3 regions of the Paenibacillus sp. FSL H8-0548 genome follow, and region 1 is predicted to be linked to each of the others. Evidence: riboswitches for the same ligand, from Rfam matches in the RefSeq annotation. Region 1 holds a riboswitch; each other region holds the start of a gene.
The links. Region 1 has a riboswitch for cyclic di-GMP ahead of MHI37_RS00425 (transglutaminase-like domain-containing protein). Riboswitches for the same ligand answer to the same signal wherever they lie in the genome.
Positions count from the first base shown of each region.

Region 2: linked by a shared signal. The riboswitch ahead of MHI37_RS28935 (SpaA isopeptide-forming pilin-related protein) and the one ahead of MHI37_RS00425 (transglutaminase-like domain-containing protein) in region 1 are both predicted to bind cyclic di-GMP.
Region 3: linked by a shared signal. The riboswitch ahead of MHI37_RS02155 (hypothetical protein) and the one ahead of MHI37_RS00425 (transglutaminase-like domain-containing protein) in region 1 are both predicted to bind cyclic di-GMP.

Region 1 covers NZ_CP152049.1:87,880-95,586, reverse strand. Annotated here, with positions in the region: rRNA gene rrf (5S ribosomal RNA) at 4-120, opposite strand; rRNA gene MHI37_RS00445 (23S ribosomal RNA) at 220-3,151, opposite strand; tRNA gene MHI37_RS00440 (tRNA-Ala) at 3,401-3,476, opposite strand; tRNA gene MHI37_RS00435 (tRNA-Ile) at 3,509-3,585, opposite strand; rRNA gene MHI37_RS00430 (16S ribosomal RNA) at 3,707-5,261, opposite strand; gene MHI37_RS00425 (transglutaminase-like domain-containing protein) at 5,612-6,421, opposite strand; cyclic di-GMP riboswitch class I at 6,435-6,512, opposite strand; cyclic di-GMP riboswitch class I at 6,564-6,642, opposite strand; gene lysS (lysine--tRNA ligase) at 6,817-7,707, opposite strand, start outside.
Region 2 covers NZ_CP152049.1:6,854,240-6,861,946, forward strand. Annotated here, with positions in the region: gene MHI37_RS28925 (helicase-related protein) at 1-1,784, opposite strand, end outside; gene MHI37_RS28930 (hypothetical protein) at 1,932-2,393, opposite strand; cyclic di-GMP riboswitch class II at 2,642-2,725, shown strand; gene MHI37_RS28935 (SpaA isopeptide-forming pilin-related protein) at 2,757-4,244, shown strand; gene MHI37_RS28940 (response regulator transcription factor) at 4,800-5,528, opposite strand; gene MHI37_RS28945 (sensor histidine kinase) at 5,536-6,696, opposite strand; gene MHI37_RS28950 (stalk domain-containing protein) at 6,772-7,707, opposite strand, start outside.
Region 3 covers NZ_CP152049.1:475,514-483,220, reverse strand. Annotated here, with positions in the region: gene MHI37_RS02185 (acyltransferase) at 1-828, opposite strand, end outside; gene MHI37_RS02180 (hypothetical protein) at 774-1,040, opposite strand; gene MHI37_RS02175 (copper amine oxidase N-terminal domain-containing protein) at 1,153-1,665, opposite strand; gene MHI37_RS02170 (hypothetical protein) at 1,700-2,356, opposite strand; gene MHI37_RS02165 (VanZ family protein) at 2,510-3,049, opposite strand; gene MHI37_RS02160 (stalk domain-containing protein) at 3,933-4,865, opposite strand; gene MHI37_RS02155 (hypothetical protein) at 4,964-5,677, opposite strand; cyclic di-GMP riboswitch class I at 6,038-6,122, opposite strand; gene MHI37_RS02150 (acyltransferase) at 6,702-7,301, shown strand.

The DNA of each region.
Region 1 (7,707 bases):
CGTGCTTGGCGACGTCCTACTCTCCCAAGACCCTGCGGTCTAAGTACCATTGGCGCTGGAGGGCTTAACGGTCGTGTTCGGTATGGGAACGCGTGGTTCCCCTCCGCCATCGCCACCAAACGTAGCGTGTTGCACGCTGAAAACTGGATACGAAAGTTAGGTTTGCTGAAACCTATTATGCTGCTGTCTACCGGATGTATGGGTCACAGTAAACGTGTTTAGGATAAGCCCTCGACCGATTAGTATTCGTCAGCTACACACATTGCTGTGCTTCCACCCCGAACCTATCAACCTCGTCGTCTTCAAGGGGTCTTACATACTGGGAAATCTCATCTTGAGGGGGGCTTCGCGCTTAGATGCTTTCAGCGCTTATCCCGTCCGTACTTGGCTACCCAGCGGTGCTCCTGGCGGAACAACTGGTACACCAGCGGTACGTCCATCCCGGTCCTCTCGTACTAAGGACAGCTCCTCTCAAATTTCCTGCGCCCGCGACAGATAGGGACCGAACTGTCTCACGACGTTCTGAACCCAGCTCGCGTACCGCTTTAATGGGCGAACAGCCCAACCCTTGGGACCTACTTCAGCCCCAGGATGCGATGAGCCGACATCGAGGTGCCAAACCTCCCCGTCGATGTGGACTCTTGGGGGAGATAAGCCTGTTATCCCCAGGGTAGCTTTTATCCGTTGAGCGATGGCCCTTCCATTCGGTACCACCGGATCACTAAGCCCGACTTTCGTCCCTGCTCGACTTGTAGGTCTCGCAGTCAAGCTCCCTTATGCCTTTGCACTCTGCGAATGATTTCCAACCATTCTGAGGGAACCTTTGGGCGCCTCCGTTACATTTTAGGAGGCGACCGCCCCAGTCAAACTGTCCACCTGACACGGTCCCCGAACCGGTTTCACGGTTCTAGGTTAGAACTCCGATACGATCAGGGTGGTATCCCAACGGTGCCTCCACACAAGCTGGCGCTCATGCTTCGTAGGCTCCCACCTATCCTGTACAGATCGTACCAAAGTTCAATATCAAGTTACAGTAAAGCTCCATGGGGTCTTTCCGTCTTGTCGCGGGTAACCTGCATCTTCACAGGTATTAAAATTTCACCGGATCTCTCGTTGAGACAGCGCCCAAGTCGTTACGCCATTCGTGCGGGTCAGAATTTACCTGACAAGGAATTTCGCTACCTTAGGACCGTTATAGTTACGGCCGCCGTTTACTGGGGCTTCGGTTCACAGCTTCGGGTTACCCCTAACCGCTCCCCTTAACCTTCCAGCACCGGGCAGGCGTCAGCCCGTATACTTCGCCTTACGGCTTCGCACAGACCTGTGTTTTTGCTAAACAGTCGCTTGGGCCTTTTCACTGCGGCCCCCTCGGGCTATTCACCCTACCGAGGCACCTCTTCTCCCGAAGTTACGAGGTCATTTTGCCGAGTTCCTTAACGAGAGTTCTTCCGCGCGCCTTAGCATACTCTGCTCGCCTACCTGTGTCGGTTTGCGGTACGGGCACCTAGATCTCACTAGAGGCTTTTCTTGACAGCCGGAGTACATGACCTTCGCTACTGTAATTTTCGCTCCCCATCACAGCCCAGCCTTATAGTGTGCGGATTTGCCTACACACTAGCCTCACTGCTTAGACGGACTATTCCATCAGTCCGCGTCACTGCCCTTCTGTGTCACCCCATTGCTCAAACAATCTTCGGTGGTACAGGAATTTCAACCTGTTGTCCATCCACTACGCCTTTCGGCCTCGCGTTAGGTCCCGACTTACCCTGAGAGGACGAGCCTTCCTCAGGAACCCTTAGGCTTTCGGCGGACAAGATTCTCACTTGTCTTTTCGTTACTCATACCGGCATTCTCACTTGAATACAGTCCACCAGTCCTCACGGTCCAACTTCAATCCGTATTCAACGCTCCCCTACCCAAGTACCCTAAGGTACATGTCATAGCTTCGGTGGTGTGTTTAGCCCCGTTACATTTTCGGCGCAGAGTCACTCGACCAGTGAGCTATTACGCACTCTTTAAATGATGGCTGCTTCTAAGCCAACATCCTGGTTGTCTTTGCAACTCCACATCCTTTCCCACTTAACACACACTTGGGGACCTTAGCTGATGATCTGGGCTGTTTCCCTCTTGACAATGGATCTTAGCACTCACTGTCTGACTCCCGAGTAGCACGTCTATGGCATTCGGAGTTTGACTGGACTTGGTAACCCTTGGCGGGCCCCGCACCCAATCAGTGCTCTACCTCCACGACGCTCATTCCTCGAGGCTAGCCCTAAAGCTATTTCGGGGAGAACCAGCTATCTCCGAGTTCGATTGGAATTTCTCCGCTACCCCCACCTCATCCCCGCACTTTTCAACGTGCGTGGGTTCGGGCCTCCAGTGCGTGTTACCGCACCTTCACCCTGGACAGGGGTAGATCACACGGTTTCGGGTCTACGACCACGTACTTATTCGCCCTATTCAGACTCGCTTTCGCTACGGCTCCGTCTTCCCGACTTAACCTTGCACGTGATCGTAACTCGCCGGTTCATTCTACAAAAGGCACGCCATCACCCATTTAACGGGCTCTGACTTTTTGTAAGCGCACGGTTTCAGGTTCTTTTTCACTCCGCTTCCGCGGTGCTTTTCACCTTTCCCTCACGGTACTGCTTCACTATCGGTCACCAGGGAGTATTTAGCCTTGGCAGATGGTCCTGCCGGATTCCGACGGGGTTTCTCGTGTCCCGCCGTACTCAGGATCCGTCTCGGAGAGTGCTTGCTTTCGGTTACAGGGCTTTTACCTGCTCTGGCGGGCCTTTCCAGACCTCTTCGCCTACCAAACACCTTTGTAACTCCATGTGAGACGTCCTACAACCCCAAGGAGCAAGCTCCTTGGTTTGGGCTAATCCGCGTTCGCTCGCCGCTACTGACGGAATCACTATTGTTTTCTCTTCCTCAGGGTACTTAGATGTTTCAGTTCCCCTGGTATGCCTCTACCCAACCTATGTATTCAGTTGAGAGTAACTGCCCATTACGGCAGCTGGGTTTCCCCATTCGGAAATCCTCGGATCAATGCCTGCTTACGGCTCCCCGGGGCGGTATCGTTGTTCGCCACGTCCTTCTTCGGCTCCTGGTGCCTAGGCATCCTCCGTGCGCTCTTACTAGCTTAACCATATGCTCAGGTGATTCGGCTTGCCCGCCGTTTTCCTTTTGTTTCTCTGATCTCCTAAGACATCAAATTGGTTGAAACAAAACGAAAAGAAGTCGGAACAATCTCGAACACCTTTCGCTTACAATAAAAACAGCTTAAAGGATGTTTCAGCAATTCTTTTCTTTCGTTATCCAGTTTTCAAGGTGCAATTGTTTTGCGCTGAATCTGCTTCGGAGTTAATCTTCAGCAAAGACAATACAAAAATTTGATTGGTGGAGCCAAGCGGGATCGAACCGCTGACCTCCTGCTTGCAAGGCAGGCGCTCTCCCAGCTGAGCTATGGCCCCAAATTCGGGTACCGACTTCTCAGAGTCGATAATGGTGGGCCTTAGTGGACTCGAACCACCGACCTCACCCTTATCAGGGGTGCGCTCTAACCAGCTGAGCTAAAGGCCCTTGGGTATTCACTTGTCTTGACTTCCATTTTGAAAGAGGATTAATCTTTCAAAACTGACAACGAGTAAGCGATAAACTGCCAAGTTTATCCGAACCTCATCGGGTTCGGGTATTTCCTTAGAAAGGAGGTGATCCAGCCGCACCTTCCGATACGGCTACCTTGTTACGACTTCACCCCAATCATCTACCCCACCTTCGACGGCTAGCTCCCTTGCGGGTTACCCCACCGGCTTCGGGTGTTGTAAACTCTCGTGGTGTGACGGGCGGTGTGTACAAGACCCGGGAACGTATTCACCGCGGCATGCTGATCCGCGATTACTAGCAATTCCGACTTCATGCAGGCGAGTTGCAGCCTGCAATCCGAACTGAGACCGACTTTGATAGGATTGGCTCCACCTCGCGGTTTCGCTTCCCGTTGTATCGGCCATTGTAGTACGTGTGTAGCCCAGGTCATAAGGGGCATGATGATTTGACGTCATCCCCACCTTCCTCCGGTTTGTCACCGGCAGTCATCCTAGAGTGCCCACCCAAAGTGCTGGCAACTAAGATCAAGGGTTGCGCTCGTTGCGGGACTTAACCCAACATCTCACGACACGAGCTGACGACAACCATGCACCACCTGTCTCCTCTGTCCCGAAGGAAAGCCCTATCTCTAGAGCGATCAGAGGGATGTCAAGACCTGGTAAGGTTCTTCGCGTTGCTTCGAATTAAACCACATACTCCACTGCTTGTGCGGGTCCCCGTCAATTCCTTTGAGTTTCAGTCTTGCGACCGTACTCCCCAGGCGGAATGCTTAATGTGTTAACTTCGGCACCAAGGGTATTGAAACCCCTAACACCTAGCATTCATCGTTTACGGCGTGGACTACCAGGGTATCTAATCCTGTTTGCTCCCCACGCTTTCGCGCCTCAGCGTCAGTTACAGCCCAGAAAGTCGCCTTCGCCACTGGTGTTCCTCCACATCTCTACGCATTTCACCGCTACACGTGGAATTCCACTTTCCTCTTCTGTACTCAAGCTTTGCAGTTTCCATTGCGACTTGGGGTTGAGCCCCAAGTTTAAACAACAGACTTACAAGGCCGCCTGCGCGCGCTTTACGCCCAATAATTCCGGACAACGCTTGCCCCCTACGTATTACCGCGGCTGCTGGCACGTAGTTAGCCGGGGCTTTCTTCTCAGGTACCGTCACCTTGGGAGCAGTTACTATCCCAAGCGTTCTTCCCTGGCAACAGAGCTTTACGATCCGAAAACCTTCATCACTCACGCGGCGTTGCTCCGTCAGACTTTCGTCCATTGCGGAAGATTCCCTACTGCTGCCTCCCGTAGGAGTCTGGGCCGTGTCTCAGTCCCAGTGTGGCCGATCACCCTCTCAGGTCGGCTACGCATCGTCGCCTTGGTGAGCCGTTACCTCACCAACTAGCTAATGCGCCGCGGGTCCATCTTTAAGTGATAGATTGCTCCATCTTTCCCGGCTCGATCATGCGATCAAGCCGCGTATCCGGTATTAGCATTCGTTTCCGAATGTTATCCCAGTCTTAAAGGCAGGTTACCCACGTGTTACTCACCCGTCCGCCGCTAAGTATCAGAGATGCAAGCATCTCATCAACTCCGCTCGACTTGCATGTATTAGGCACGCCGCCAGCGTTCGTCCTGAGCCAGGATCAAACTCTCCATTTTGGTGTTTGAAATGCTCATTACTTTTTTATCGCTTTTTCGCTTATCCCGAGGGATTTGCGAGGCAGTTATTACTCGTTGTTCAGTTTTCAAAGAACAATGTTCTCTTTCGTGTCATCCGCTAATGTCTCGCAGCGACAAGAAATAATATATCACGAGTGCCTATGTGAATGCAAGTCTTTTTTATAAAACATTTAAAAATAATGAATACAACATGTTTCATCCCAATAATACCCTCAATATCACATCATCGTGTACTTCAGCATTCCATCCTTACATCGCACATCCTGCTGCCTGTCGGTACACAAAGAAACGGGCCTGCGTATGAACGCAAGCCCGTTTCTTTGTGTGTATTAATATTCCTTAGCGATCGTATACTTCGATGCATCCTTGATTAGATCCATCTTCTTATTGCTGTTCTTGTATCCAGCATCTACAGTCGTATCGATAGTAACCCATTTGCCATCGAGATAAACCTGATTCCAAGCATGATAAACATCTACATAGCTCGAATCGCCCATCAATAGCTTAGTCGGGATTCCCACACTTCGGAGCATGCCAGCAAACAATGATGCATATCCGTAGCAAATGTCTTTTTGTGCTTTAAACGTACGATCGATGTTGGGTAGGTAATCGACCGATAAGCTCTCAGCCAATTTATTATCATATTTAATGTTAGTTATGATGTAGTCGTAGATAGCTTTCACTTTATCTGCATCGGTTTTTTTGTTCTTCGTTAATTCTTTAGCTTTAATGACTGCGCTGCTTGTGCTTGTCCAATCAATATTTTGAATCGAGTTCAGATACAGAACATTACTATCCTTCAAGTTCAAAACTACGGTTTCTTTCTTTAGCTGTTTATATTTATTACCTGTGGTATTCTCGAGCAGCGATATTGTATATTCACCATTTCCAAGCTGCAATGGAAAGCTTTCACTTTTCTTGCCCGCTGTAATGTTATAGGTATAATTCGATTTGCCTTTAGCAATGAGCAGCTTCGTTGTTACTTTTGTATTCGCTGCATATTCTACTGAAACAATCCCAGCGCTAAGCTTGTCCTTATTTAGCCAGTTATCAGTACTATTTCCGCTTGCCTCTGCAGTGGTAACATTAATCGATGCAAAGAGGACAAATGCTGCAATTAACACCATTAGTTTACGCATTCAAAACTCTCCCTTCGGTAGCTGGCTGCCATCTTCAGAAGGCCCTTTAGCTTTGCGTCCCTACCTTTCGATAGGTTTGCCATTATCGTGTGAAGCTTTATTAAAGGTAAACTACTTAATAAACAAAAAAAAAGCATGTCCATTCGGTAGCTGGCTGCCATCTTTCAGAAGGCCCTTTAGCTTTGCGTCACTGCCTTTCGACAGCTTTGCCATTATCGTGTAAAGCTTTAATAGTTATATTCTACCATGACAATCTATTAAAACAATAGCCTACTCACATAAAACATTAGTAATTTGCTAGATTTTAAGCTTTGATGCCACAAAAGCTCAAAAAAAAGAACCGCCTGCAGCAATTGCCAGGCGGTTCGACGATTATAGACTTATTGTCAGAAGAACTATTCGTCTCTCATATGAGGGAACAACAGTACGTCACGTATCGATGGTGAGTCTGTCAGCAGCATAATCAAACGATCAATACCGATGCCAAGCCCGCCGGTTGGCGGCATGCCGTATTCTAGCGCGCGGATAAAATCCTCGTCCATTTCATGCGCTTCATCATTGCCATGCTCACGCTCAAGCAGCTGTGATTCAAAACGCTCGCGCTGGTCGATCGGATCATTAAGCTCAGTAAAAGCGTTCGCATGCTCACGAGCTACGATAAACAGCTCGAAACGGTCCGTGAACCGCGGGTCTGCCTCGCTCTTCTTAGCTAGCGGAGAGATCGCAACTGGATGACCGGTAACAAAGGTTGGCTGAATAAGGGTATGCTCGCCAAACTGCTCAAAGAATGCATTAAGAATATGACCGAATGTCATATGAGGCTCTACAGCAACCTTGTGCTCCTTCGCTAAACGATGTGCTTCCTCATCGCTCATCTCAACACCAAAATCAACGCCTGTCAATTCTTTAACAAGCTCCACCATAGAAACACGACGCCACTGCGGAGTCAGATCAATTTCTTGACCTTGGTATGTGATTTTCGTTGAGCCCAGCACCTCTTGTGCAATATGTGCGATGACATTTTCTGTGAGTGCCATAATATCCTTGTAATCGGCATAGGCCTCATACAGCTCTATCATTGTAAATTCAGGGTTATGACGTGTAGACATCCCCTCGTTCCGATATACGCGGCCAATCTCATATACCTTCTCCATGCCGCCTACGATAAGCCGTTTCAAATGAAGCTCAATCGCAATACGCATGTAGAGCTGCATATCGAGTGCATTGTGATGGGTTTCAAACGGACGCGCCGCCGCGCCGCCTGCAATAGAATGAAGGGTTGGCGT
Region 2 (7,707 bases), 590 kb from region 1:
TGAGCACCGCGCATGAGCGACTTCTGCATCGCGGCTTGCAGCCTCGATGGCAGCCTTCTCTGCTGAAGCATTTGCTGTACGGCTGGAATTTGGAGCAGCTTAGGCACAGGAAGTGGATGGCGATGATAGCGTACTGGCACCCTCGCATGCGGCAGCTTGCCGCGCTTTGCTGCACGCTGCAGCTCACTTGGCGGCGTGGCAGAAAGCAGCAGCCGAGCGGCGCCAGGTGCACAGCTCTTGTCTGCAGCGTAGTGAAGCATGGGATCGCCGGCATAGGGAAAAGCATCCAGCTCATCAATGACCACTAGATCAAACCCTTGGTAAAATCGCAGCAGCTGATGCGTAGTAGCCAGTGTAATATCTCCGCTCTCCCAGCGCTGCGCGCTTCCACCGTATAAGGTAACAACCGACGCCGCAGGGAAAGCTTTCCGAATGCGCGGATCAAGCTCGATTACAACGTCGCGGCGCGGCGTTGCAATAAGCGCCCTGCCGCCCCGCTGCAGTACCGATCCCAACAGCGGGAAAATCATCTCCGTCTTGCCCGCCCCAGTTACAGCCCAAAGAAGAAAATCTCTCTTGGGAGCGGATTCTCTCCCTCCTGCCTGTGTCGACTCCGCAGCCTGTCCCTCAACAAAACGCAGCGCCTTGGCAGCAGCCGCAGTCTGAGCAGGGCTCAGTCCCCATTTACCCAGACTCTGCTCTGCTGATATCTGCTGCATAGCCTGCTTCGTCCCGCCCTGCTCCGCACTTCGCTTCAACTGGGCAGCTCGCTGTCCAATCACCAGCAGCTCGCATTCCCGGCTCCGCCCCATCCCAATGCACGCCGTGCAATAGGCGCAAACCCGCCCGCACGCAGCACATGCCGTGCGGTGCAGCTTCGCCTCGCCACTCCCGCAGCGCAAGCAGCTGCACTCGCGCCTGCGGCGCCTCAACCCGTCCACTCGCACGCCCGCTTCAGCGGCGACTGATCCGCCAAGGCGCACCCGCCCGAGCAGCGCAGCAAGCTGGAGCACTGCGCTCCAGCTTGCCGCGGCACCGGGTCCCCCTGCGCCAGTGAGCAGGGCGTGCGCCTCGCTGCGCAATAGCGCACGTCCCTGCAATACATCCGCGGCAAGCTCCGCCCATGCCGCGACCAGGCCCAGCGTGCTTACGCTGAGCATAGGCCCTTTCATTGCATATGTTTCTCTAGATCTGCCTTCATTTTCTCCATACCAGCTCGCTGCATTCGCTCTTTCCCTCAGCTCACTATAACTACCCGCTAAACTCGTCCTTTTCTCACTCAGTCCAATCACACCGATCCCGCTCTTTCCCTCCTTCTGCTCCCCATACCTTTCCGCTGCACTTCTCCTTTTCTCCCGCTCCCAGACCACACCTAATCGAAGCAAGCCTTCTCTATCCCACTCCGCAGTCCGTACAGGATGGATTCTCCTTTGCCACCGCCACTTCCAGCGTGCTGCCTGTCCATTTTCCGCTTCAAGCTTTGCCTCCCGAGTACAGGCAAGCAGCAGCTCAATCGCTCCTACACAATCAACAACTGCCTGCCTCTCTTTCCAAACTCCACTCCCGCTCCTCATTGCAATATCCCATAGCTCCACTGCGCGAGAGGCATCAGAAAGCGGAAGCTCCTCCAGCAGCAGCCAGCCTGAATGAGCAAGCTCACCATTTAAGCAGCCGGCCTCTTCGAAATGCCCATTCATCCAATAATGCTTATCCACCTCAGAGTTGATGGTCAGCCTAGCTTTCCATTGCTTGCGCACCTCTACGATATACACTTGAACCCTCATCCTAATTCGCCCCCGATCGCTTGTCAGTATCGAGCACACTGAGCATAACGACCAACGGCTGCATAAACGAAAAGAAACACACTCATCGACGCAGCCTGCGTTATGGAGTGTGCTTCACTCTTTGTATGAAATTACCATAATCATATACTAAAATGGCATTTTCGACAAATCTGACGGATTTTGCAAATCAATTAATACCGCATGATCCGCTTGCGAAACGATGCCCTCAGCCTGCAGCAGCCACAAAAGCTGGGTCCCCTCTATCCCCTTCATTTGTGAGCGCTTACTATCATCATTTTCTGTCATTTGTATTTGCTTTTTAGGGTGAACGTTAACCTCCCGGCCTCCTCTAGCCAAACGGTCAACCATTGCTCGCGTCTCTTCTGAGACACCATGATCAACAATGGTCAAACGCACATTTCGACCCATTCTGCGTGAAAATGAAAATAACGAACGTACGTACCACTCCAAATTTCTCTGCCGATCGTCCGCTACGAGCACATAATGCTGGCTGGAACGCTGCCTTCCACGCCAAATTCGATACGCCAGATGCACGAATAATGCAGCCAGAACATAGCAGCCAATGACTAATAATAGAAGCTCAAGCATAGCGGCCACCTCCTCTTTGTGACACTATATGCTGAGATGAGCCCACTGGTTACCCACCTGAGGGACAAGACGACAAAATGCACCAAAAGCCAAACAGCAGCCCGCTTTTACCGAATCATAATAGTCAAAATACGACAAAGAAACACCCTTGAGCAATTTACAATATATGTTATCATTTTACTATATCCTTGTAGTTGTATGATGGTGAGCATAATGATCGAGGGAGAAGGTGGACTTTACTTATCCATAACTACCAGGGAAGCGATGAAATATAATCTGCATTTGGACACTTGGATTATATGGAGCTAGTAGTGTAACCGGCCCTCTTAGAACCACACTACCTATCTAAGAGGAGAGTGCTTAATGTATTATTGGAAAAAACGGGTTTCTGTAAGTTTATCCATTTTATTAATTCTTTCATTAGCGCTTGGCTCACTGGTCATGGCGGATGCAGGAAGCAGCGGAGGCTCGGCCACAACCGACCCGATTATCGAAAATAGCTGTCAGCAATATTCAGACGACAAAATAAATGTGGAAGCAACTAACGCAAGCATCGTAGACAATGGTGACGGCACAGCAACAGCAACCTTCAAAACCAAGCTCGATTGTGTGAGAGTAAGCTTTTCCTCCTATGCGGCCCCCGAGGATTGGACTCTTGGCCCAAATGAAACTACAATTCCCTACCTCTTGCAGACGCACTTTAACGGCAAGACGATTGAATATCCGAAAGCTGGGAGCCATTCGATCACGATTAATATCCCAAAATGCCTCCCTTATCAATTAGATATCTACAGCGGCAAAGAGCTTATCACATTAGGTGTGGGTGCTCATGGCGATAAAATTTTAGGCTGGAAGCTTAAGCTTACCAACACCTGTAAAGGAAATATCACAATTAATAAATTCTTGAACCATGTAGACGGAGCACCACATGCCGGTATTACCTTCGAGCTCTGGAAAAATGACGTTTTATACACTACCGGAGCAACGGACGTCAATGGAGTTCTACAATTCAATGATCTTCCGATTGGAAACTACGTATTAAAAGAGCAAACCTTGAACGGCTTCACTACAGATCTGGCGATAACCGAGCAAATAGCAGTCACCATGGATTCCTCAAAGCTAAAAGTCGTCATCAACACCCCTAAGCTAAAATTAGAAGCCGCTTGCTCTGCCGATCCAAATCAAACAAGAAACTGGACTGTCATCAACGAGAGCGATATTGAAGTTCCTTACACATGGGATATTACAGGCTCACCTCAAACGGGTGGAGGAACTGTTGCAGGAGCAGCCTCAACTCCAATTATTTCTACCGCCGAAATAACCGATCCAATCGCTCCAAATACTTTAAATCTTCACTGGGGGAGTGATAAAACGATATCCCTTGTGAACAGTGGCGAGTTATGCCCTACGCCAACACCAACAACACCGCCAAGTCCTACACCTACAACAGAGACCTCTCCCACACCTACGATAAGCACCACACCTACAACGGAGACCTCTCCTACACCTACGACAGGCTCTACACCTACAACAGTGACTTCTCCTACACCTACGACAAACACTACGCCTACAACGGAGACCTCTCCTGCACCTACGACAAGTACTGCGCCTTCAGAAACACCAGATGTATTAATTGATCTAGAGGATGAGGATACACCGATAGGAGGAGTTAATGCAGGTGTCAGTGATGAAGTCCCAATCGAAACGATTGTTGACTTAGGCGAAAATAAAGTTCCACTCGCTGCCCTTCCAAAAACAGGGGACTCCAGTCCAATTCCATATTATCTTATCGGTGCCTTTGCACTGACTGTTGGTTTCACCTCACTGCGCAAGCAAAGAAAACAACGCTAACGTAATGTACAAATTTACTTCATGACAAGGTGAAACGGCTGTCGCCGTCCTTTAGCGGCGCCAGCGCGTTTCACTCCCAAAAATATAGAGAAAGCATTGCGAAATGATATACTTTCCTATATTTCAAAAAAAGGGGGCTTCCCATAAGGTCATTGACCAAGGTGGGATAGCCCCTTTTTAGGTGGGATTAGTGGCGGAGGATGGTCATTTCGTGCGAATAAGAACACATAGGTGCAAATTACCAACTACTTGAGTTAAAAAAACCAGGTACGCGAAAAGCTTCGCAGCCAAGAAGACTGCGCGTTAGCCGTTCGGCGTATGATTAAGCCTGTGTTTGTTGGTGATATGAAAAGCAACCGTAGATTTCGAAGGTTTCTGCTTCGAGGCTTACCTAAAGTAAGTCTAGAGGTCGGGTGGTTTTCGCTTGCCCATCAGTTGCTTAAGCAAGCATATCACTTTTGGGAGTGCCGCTTCTCATTCTTGGAGTTTATCGGTTTGACTATACGAAGAAGTCCCGCAACCTAAGGTGCGGGACTTCTCGCTGTATGTAAGCTGCTACAAAGTAACCCAGCCATATTTTATCGATTGAATAACTGCTTGTGTACGATCGTCAACTTCCATTTTTTGCAAAATGCTGCTGACATGGTTTTTTACTGTTTTTTCACTAATGAACAAAAACTCTCCGATTAGCTTATTGCTCTTGCCTTCAGCCATTAGACGCAATACCTCCGCCTCGCGGCGAGTAAGCGGGCTATCGTCGCCTGCGACAAACTTCACTCCCGGCTCCTTAGCAGCAGCTGCTCCTGAAACAATGCCCATTTCGTCCAAATAAGTCATGCGACGAAGCTGGTTGATCAATTTGCCCGTAACTTTAGGATGAATGTACGCATGCCCTTGAACAACTGAACGTATCGCGTTAATTAGCGATTCCGCTTCCATATCCTTAAGCAGGTAACCTGTCGCCCCTTTGCGAAGCGTTTCAAACACATAGCTCTCATCATCATGAATAGATAAAATGATAACCTTTACATCAGGAAATAGGCTCTTTAATCGTTCCGTTGCAACAACACCGTTCTCGATAGGCATATTGATATCCATCAATACGATTTCTGGAATCGTATGATTGCAAAATTCCATCACTTGAATGCCGTCTCCGCATTCGCCAATAACTTCAAGATCGTCTTCCATATTCAGAATCCGCTTGAGTCCTTCACGAAAAAGCTGGTGGTCATCCGCAAGTAAAATTTTGATTGTATTCGCGCTGCTTGCAGGTTTTTGGATCATCATCATCTTACTCCTTTCTAGATTCGGCAGTTGTTGGTATATCTATTATAATTTTCGTCCCACTATCGGGATTTGAGTCTATATCCATCCTTCCTTCTATCAGCTCTATCCTCTCTCTCATCCCTACTAATCCAAAATGTGCGTTTCGACTAGCATCCTGCTCGATTAAATCGCTATTGAAACCAACGCCATTGTCATAGATGACGAGTGAAAGGTGATTAGGCTGAAAGTTTATTTCGAGCACGATATGAGAAGCGCTCGCATGCTTTAGAGCATTAGTAAAGGCTTCCTGAACCAAACGATATACAGCTGCTTCCATAGCAGAGGGCAACCGAGCTTCTTTTCCATTCAGCTCGAAAACCGTATGTATCTTCGTTTTCTCTTCAAAATCCTGCGTGAATTTACGAAGAGTCGGTACGAGTCCCAAGTCATCCAGCGCCATCGGCCGCAAATTAAATATAATTTTGCGTATTTCCTCAAGGCCTGATCGAACCTGTCCTTTCAAATCTACTAATTCTTCCTGTACCATCACAAATTCCTGCTTGATAAGCATACGTTCTGCAATTTCTGTTCGAAGAACAATATTTGCGAGAGATTGAGCCGGGCCGTCATGAATCTCTCTAGCGATCCGCTTTCGCTCTTCCTCTTGCGCCAGTATGATCTTCAAGCCAAGCAGCTGCCTTGTTTTGGCCGATTCCAGTATCCGAGTAACCTGATTCAAATCTCCAGATAAATATTCAAGTACAACATTTATTTGTGAAGCAATTGTTTCAGCCCGCTCGATTGAAGTTTCCACATTGCGAACACGCATTTGCAAATCATCTCGACGCGCCTTCAAGTAGGACTCCTTCTCGCGGTAAACCATCAGATCTAGTTGAATTTGTGTAGCCTTCTCATAGGCAGACTTAATATCATCTTCCTTGTAGCGTACGAAATCTCGGCTGACTTCCGTCAATCGTACACGCGCACGGCGGTAATCCTGCTCCAGCTGATCGACCTTATCGATCGTCTTCACTGTTTCCTGAAGCACAACCTCAAGCTCCTGTTCAAGCGCTTCAAGCTCCGTACGCGCCGATTCACATATTTCATAAATCTGATATTTACTGTCTTCCATAACCTCGATCGCATTTTTAATAACTCGATTTATATCTACTGTAAGGTGGTCCACAACAGATCGGCAACCTTTCTTTTTAAAGGTCAATCTACTATATCATACCACAGATTGGATATCTTTCGTCAGGGGTTAATCTATGGTAATCTTTTTGGTCTTCCCATCATAACCAACCTTTAGCCCCAGCTTCTCTGAAAACAACCGAACAGGGATCAATGTCCGGTCGTTGCGAATAATCGGCGCAAGCTCGGAGGTTTGCAGCACTCCGTTCAAAATGAGATCCTTTTTGCCAATGGTCATCTCCATCAGCTTATTGCCGCGCAAAACCGTTACTTGACTCGTACTGCCGTTAAATAGCAGCTTAGAGCCCATCGCATCCGATACGAAACGAACCGGTACATACGTAGTTCCGTTCAGTACTAGCGGTGCAGAATCCAGCTTCAACGCTTTCCCGTTTACCGATGCGGAAGGATTCCCTACTGTCATTACAATCTTTGCGGGTTGGGCTACCGCAACGGAAGGCGGATACTGCAGTTTCATATTATCTAGTCCAATAGAGCCTGCAGCGATACGCTCATCCTGTCCTTCAGCAATGGTAACGACATAGACGCGCTTTAGCTTCACTGGGAATTTCATTCCTGCGGAAGACAGGTTTACTTTCACGTTTTTCCAGCCGCTCCAATCCAATTGCTTCGCAAGATCCAGCAAATGGGCCTTTCCGTCTGCATCTATAAACTCTGCACGCACCCAGTTTAAGCTATTATCGCTGTATAGATCGACTGTCATAGAGGTTGGTGAGCCTTCAATCGCACGCCCCGACGTGTTAAACACCGCATAAGATGCTTTTGTTCCCGAACCATTCGTGAAATTATAGTCCAGCTTCAAAGCTTTCGCAGTAGTCTGGCCTGGAAGATCAGCAACAAGCGACACGCCCCCAGTCGTCTCTGCCGGTGTCACCTGATTCGTAATGGCGTACGTCGACTTCTCGAAATCCTCAAAGGTAGCGACCGCTTCGCCTGTCGTGAACGGAATCATCGATGGATAACCATCATAGCGAGCAATAGCATA
Region 3 (7,707 bases), 390 kb from region 1:
AAAGGCGAGTATGACGATAAATGTTGTTTCCAGCTCGCTATTCAGCAGATGAACGAGCGACAACAGCACAATCATATGATACAAGTAAAGGCTGTATGAGATTTTTCCCAAAAAAAGTAATGGTTTTCGCTGTAGATGCCTGGATAAACGTACAGAGGATAGCGCTGCAACAATAAATATCGAAGCGCCTATAGCCGTCATCCAATCGCCGCCGTGCGGCATGAGCATATCATGGAAATCTTCGCCATAACCGATCCATTTGAACGAATAGAAGCAAAGTCCGATAACAAGCAGCAGCATGAGCCGCCAACCTTTTATTCGAGAAAATGCTGACTTCAGCTCTTTCTGATATTTTGCAAGCAGCGCACCTATAATAAAGAAGGAGGCATAATGCAGCGAGATCACAAAGTTTGTCATATATCGTGTCTCAACATTTTCGAGCAATATTTCCGCACCAATGGATAAAGCAAGAGCTAGCGGCAGACCCAGCTTCCAACTGCTCTTTACAATGATAAACATAATAAACGGGAATAATAGCGAGATGCGCATTTCATGAACGAGCGTCCACAGAATCGGGTCGTATCTCGTCGTATTGTAGTTCCCAACAAACAGCAAATGATGAATGATCGAGCTCACATTCGGAGGGATCACCCACATATTATTATAATAGCTCGTCAAGTTCGTCAGCTTCGACACGTAGACGATTTCCCTCATTAATATGGCGATAAGCAAGGCAGCGAGGAACGGAAAGTAAATACGGCAAATTCGCTTAACTACATATTTCGAATACGATTGCTGACGATTGCTGAAGAACGGTAGGGAAAGCACGAAGCCGCTGAGCAAAAAAACATAATGACCGCTTCATGACCGCCCCATACCGCATGCAGCGGTGTGTATTTAAATAGGTTAAGCGGGTAATCTAGAAAGCCGAGATCGGAAGTATTTTGCGCAATTGGCGCAAACACCAATAAGAAATGGCCAATCATAACGGCAAGTGCCGCCAATCCTCTAAGTGAATCTAATTCCTCATAGCGCTGCAAGCTCCAATTCCCCCACATTTACCGAATCTACATAATATCTAGACGATTATAAGGGATAGCAGACCACTTTGTCCTTAACTATTTTCTTACGCCGCCAGGAAGCAAAATAAGATCACTTAGAAGCTGCTATAGGCAGCTTTAAAACGACACAGCTGTCCGCGGGATCCCACTCGACAGCCGCACCAAGGGCTTCTGAAATAAACCTGACAGGCACATACGTTTTACCCTGATAAGACGTTGGCGCTGCATTCATTTTGAGATTTTTCCCGTTCATTACAGCCTTTGTATCATATACCTTTATCTCTAGCACTTGTTTGCCATAAGAGATCGTAATCTTGTCGTTAACATAGTTAACCTTTGCGCCTATCGACTCGAATAATACACGCAGCGGCACGAGGGTGACCCCGTTCATTTGGATGGGACCGGGATTCGAAGCGACATACGCACTGTTAATTTTTAATGACAGCTGTCGCGTTGCTGGCTGCGCGTCAATCTTGGTTCTCAATTTGTCCGGCTTCCCGCTATAAGGCATATTACGACGATTACCCCATGTCCAAACGATGCCATCCTTATCCAAGGCAGTACCGCTATTTAGGGCAATGGCATGCTGAACAATGTTCTTCAAGGGCTGTATCCGCTGTACCGATCCTTCCACCCAATCAGATTTGCCCCATACTATGCATGCCCATATCCGTGAAGAAGTCAGTGATGCCATACCGTTGAACCGTCTTCCCATCATTCATCAGCACCATCAAGCTTTGCAGTGAGCTCCGTATGGCCAGCACATTCTCAAGCGCGAATTTAGGAAGGTTTGCTAGATCGATATCTGCTCGCGATCCTTCGCTGGGAGAACATGAATGTACTTGATTATTTTGAAAATCAGGTCTCATAAGTGATACATAGCACAGGCTTCCCCATACGTATAACTGCCCCTTATCATTGAGAGCCATATTCGCAGGCCCTACGCTAATATCCGCAATATTAGACAGCTGTTCGATACGTTTCGGACGATCGGCAGGGTTAGCACCCCAAGCCCATACGTCTCCATTTGCAGTAAGAACAAGATTTCCTGATATTTTTACAGCACCTTCAATTCGCGGACCTCTAACTGCAGGCTCGTTGCCAGTCATTATCCATATCGTTCCGTCCTCTTGCAAAGCATAGTACTGCTCAGAATAGCTTCGATCATCAATGTCGATAATACCGGTCAAAGGGATATCCTTAATGATTTGAGCTTTCGCTCCGTGCACAAAACCTTCGTTCCCTAATGACAGGAAAGACATAACAACGATTAGCAAGGTAAGGGCCTTTTTCACTCGCAGTCCTCCGAATTAACAATTTATGTAACCAATACCATCTAGACGCATAATGGTTTGAAAAGTTGCTATTAGAGATCGATTAAGAGTCAGGCTCGCAGCCAAAAAAAAGCTGCTGCTCAGCCGATGATATCGTTTGAACAACAGCTTTCTTTATAATCGATATGAGGACCGTTTCCGTGATCGCAATCGCCACAATCTCACCAATCCCAAAATACATAAACAGACAAGCAATCCTACACATCCACCGGCAAAATCAAGCACAATATCTGTCGCGCTGCCCGTACGCTCATCAGAGCCAAGCTGGTTCCACTCGTCCAAAGCGGGAACAGCTATCGCTACTAATAGCGTAATAACCATCGAAATGAACCAGCGGCCGCGGCTCAGAGCACGCAGGAACATATAAAGCATGGCAGCAAATACTGCGTATACAAACAAGTGCGCACCTTTGCGAAATAAGAATTCAATAAAGCTATATGGCCGATCGTGAGAATTAACGACGCTGGTTCGATAAGTAATCGTAACATCAGGCAGCCAGCTTACAAGCTGTTCATAGCTAAAATGACTGCGAAGAAAGGGCTGAATACTTTGCTGCTCATACGTCTGAGACGAGAATAGGAACAAGAGCCCGAGCCATCCAACAAGCAATAATCCCCATAAAATAGTTGGCATCCACTTATTCGTTTTATTCAATTTACTTGCACCTCCTGCAATGCCGCTTGCTTTCCCCCTTTCTATCATACGTGAAAATAGCCAGCATAAAAAACTGTCATATGACAAAAAAGATGACAACGATCACTATTTTACAGCTGAAAGATCAACTATAGTATTATGATACACTTTCAGCAGACGGAAAAATAATAGTACAAATATCCTGTTATTATTATAGTCAATAAGACTAAAGTTTGGTATTATAACTAAATAAGAACTAAAGCGAGGAGATCCCTATGTCCAGTTATTTAATGTTTACCGAATTATCTACACCTTTAAAAATATTTGGCATACGGCTATTCAAAGATGAGAACGGGGATTATTGGTATAAGTATAGAAACAATAAACGTAAACGCCTCTTTAAATAACATAAGAATCTCCTAACAATAGAGAGCGTGACTCACATTTCATCTCATTCTCACAGCTTCTATTAAAGCGTAAACAATCATAACAATTTAATACTCGATCCAGAGCTTGACTCGCCCCTAACACCTCTTCAGCATGATAAGACTGGCTCAACAACAATTTTCCGACCATTTCCTGCCGAAGCATCTCTATCATTCGCTCTAGCTGTTGCTTATTTAGGATATTATCTTTGATAACTGTTCACCCTTCCCATAGGAAGCAGCCTCTTTAAAGAATAATCAAGCAATCATTGGATAAGACTAATATTGCTTCATGGATTCTATTCAAAGGTGACTTTGCTAAGCCACACTTATTTCATCTGCGCTGCTGTATGATTGTAAATTTGTTAATAATAGTAGTTTAACGTAAAAATTAGGACTTTGGTAGTGTCTTTACTATCAAAAAAAAAGACAATAGAGAAGTCGATGCAACTTCACTACTGTCCCTTTTTTTTGTGTTTTTAAGCTATGCCCTCCGCAAGAGCTCTTCCTGCTTCCAGCTCTTTGTTGAAGGTATCACGGTAAGTAGCAATAATATCCGTGCTATATCCGTTTGTTGTCAGCTTAGCTGTAGCATCTGACATAATCGCCTCAAACTTTACAGAGCAATTGTTCAGCTTCTGAAGCCCTTTTTCCTTAATGCTAGGTTGATCCACAGCACTTGCCGCCAGGTATTGAAGACCAATATCCGTCAGAGTCGCCCAGCAGCTTTCTTTCAAAGCAGCAAGCTTTAATTCGGTATCTGCTGTAATTTGCTCATAAGTCGGTTTAACCACTCCGCCGCCTGTTCCGCCACTGCCAGCATTACCAGTAGTACCACCGTCGACGGCGCCTCCACCTGTTCCTTGCCCAGCTCGATATGCAGCAGACTCTCCACTAACTGTCTTCGTAATAGGGTCAAAGCTAATCTGCGTCCCTACTGACTCAGACAAGAAGCGAATCGGCACATAGATAGAGCCTTTGTAGTTATAAATGGATTGCCCACTCGGCAAGGATGCCGTCTTCCCATCGAATACCAACGATGCCTTTACAGGCTGAATCGCAATTTCAACACTTGCCTGTGGCTTCTGGCTGCCCGCAGCTGCACTTTGAAGCTGCTTCTTCAGCGCAGCAAGCTCTTTCTCTGTCGGCTCTGAGACTGCAGCCTTCGCGCCATCCCAGTGCACAGATTTTTGCAGCGCGTAAGAGATATAACGGATTGGCACATAAGTACGTCCTTCATATATAAAAGAATACTGACCGTCAGGCAGTTTAAGCGCTTGTCCATCAAATTGCAGACCAATCTGCTGTGTCTTGACCTTGATTGTTGTCGTCGCTGCCGATACAGCGGCAGCAAATACGGAAGATAGCATCATAGCAACAAGAAAAATAGATAATATACGTGACTGTTTCATAGATCCTCCTCAAAATAATAGAACCATATAAGTTGAACTAGAAATTTACGTTTTGTACGCTGTGCGAGTAGATCATTTTTTAAATTCAACTTATATAGCTACTTAATCGAATTTACAATAGCAGCAAGCGCATCGGCTCTAGCCCCTGCCTTCGCATTCTCGTATTGCGAGCTCCAATCAGGAAAGGGCTGATCGCCTAGTTCGGCTGCTTTATACTCACTCTTGGCATTGCTTATCAATTCATTAAACTTTAAATCACAATCCGACTCTGCCGTTATGACCTTACTCAGATACTTGGACTGAATATCCGCAAGCGTAGCATCCTCATTACCACTCAGCTCATCCGTGATCTGCTGAATTAGACTTCTACTAGCTGCTTGGCAGGATGACTTCAGGTTATCTAGCTTGGCAGTGACCGAAGCATCAATTTCTTTCTTCTTCCGGGACTTCTCTTCTGAACTCGTGGCTGCTTTCTCCGGCTTCTGACCCTTGTCTACGTTATTAGACGCTTGTTCAGGTGTCAAAGTTGCAGTGGGAGTAGGCTGAATGACATCGTCAGGCTGAGTAGAAGGTACTAGCTCTGGGGCTAGCGTGGGCTCAGCAGCCGGTGTCTGTTCTATTTGATCAGCTGGCTCCTTTGTCGGAACCGGTGATTCCAATCCTTCGGCTGCCTCAGCCGATTCATTTAAACGTTCATTCAACTCATTCACTTGATTCAGCTTGGAATACAAGCTCGTACCACCATAGATCACAAGACCAATAATTACGACAGCACCTGCAAGAATAGCAAGTTTCATATTCCATTTTTTCATTGTTTTTGGTTCATATGTGCGGTTGCAAGAGCAATATCCACATATGATTCTCCTTTTATTAGATAAAAAAAACAAGCTGATACCTTATACGGATAAGGCGTCAGCTTGGGATATAACATCTTCTTAACGATAACGGGTACGCTAAGGGTTGGTTTACGGAAGAGCGACTGCCGCTAATTTATTCTTATGATATATGATCTTTAAATAGAGTTCCATGCGCTTTTCTTCATCCAAGCAATCTTCCCATAGGTTTTCATGAAATGCAATACAAAGCTGATGCCACTCACGTACAAAAATTTCGCGTATGAGCATATGAAGACCCTCCATTTATTCACATAAACCACGACGGGAGGTACGATATTCGATAGCTGGCTGGCATTCTGATTACAGATAAGCCCCTCTAGCTTTGCGTCACCACTTTTCAATGGTTTTGCCTTTATCGTACGGTTTATGCAGTTGTTTATTTAGTGGTATCGTACCAAAATTGTAGGGGGATGTATAGGATTGAATGGAAAAATTGAACAGAGCAGCCTATATGTTATTGCTTATTTGTCATTTGAAGCTTTATACCATTCGACAAAATTCCTTATCCCGTCCTCAATATCACAAGAAGGATTGTATCCTAATACTTCTTTTGCCTTGCTCACTTTCGCAAATGTCCTATTTACATCTCCAAGCTGCAGAGATATTTTATTGATTTCAGCATTCTTTCCTAATGTATCCTCTATTGCCTCGACCATTCTTTTCAAGCTGATTGTACTGTATAAGCTATGATAAGTATGACACAGAAGCATACCATTTTTCATTGCAACATACGGAGAGACAGGAAAATCAAAATCATCTTCCTCATAAAAAGGTACTTACGTGTTGTTTAGAAAGTTTACTGTTCCGCCATTTTTTACTGTGTTTTTTTATTAATGGATCATACTTAACTTAATAGCAAATATTATTCACTTTGGTAAACCTAATAATGAATTAAATGTTATTATACAACTATATACTATTATAGGGAGACGATATTTTCATGTTACAAAAAATCATATATCGACTTAAAAGAAAATTAATCTTTAATAAGCTCAAGAGAACTAAAGGACTCACATTTGGTACAAAACTAAAAGTAATTGACTCCCCAATTGTGGATATTAGAAATGGAGGAAAGATAGTAATGGGAAATAATGTAACATTAAATTCTAGAAACAAGGGCTATCACATTAACATGCATTCACCCGTTAAGCTATATGCAGATAGACCCAACGCTGAAATAATTATAGGTGATAATACAAGAATTCATGGTACTTGTATTCACGCCTATGAGAAAATTTCAATAGGAAAGAATTGCTTGATTGCTGCCAATACTCAAATCATAGATGGTAGTGGCCATGATTTGTCTTTCGATAATCCCTCTAATCGTATTAATACAATTGGTGATTCTAATCCTGTTGTTATCAAAAATAACGTTTGGATTGGTGCTAATTCTATTATTCTTCCAGGCGTAACCATTGGAGAAGGTAGTGTAATAGCAGCTGGTAGCGTTGTAACAAGAAACATTCCCCCTATGGTAGTTGCTGGGGGCAATCCTGCTAAAGTAATAAAAAGTGTCGATTCTATTAATGTTTTCGAGTAAATGCTCAATCACTATTTGTTGCATTATGTATTTACATTAGTTTATATACGTATGAGTAATACTCGCAGCTTATGTTGTACACACAATAATCATTGTATCTGAACAACATTCAGTTTCTGCTGAAAACTTTCGAAGTCAATCATTTAATTTTTAAAAGTTTACCTTTATCGAGTATGTACATTGGTAAATCCCAAATAGTCTGTACCATGTAAAATAAAACATAGTGTATTATGATTTAAATACGCAGAAAGATAGAAGAGGTGAGATCGAACAAGACAACATATTGTCATGCGCTTCCAGATGTTGGAATCTGGGGCGTCCTAATTAAATATATCAGAAAATTTAATGGATTCAGCTGTTTGCTTCTTCTGTCACAATCAGACTCTAGATATTACTACTTACCACT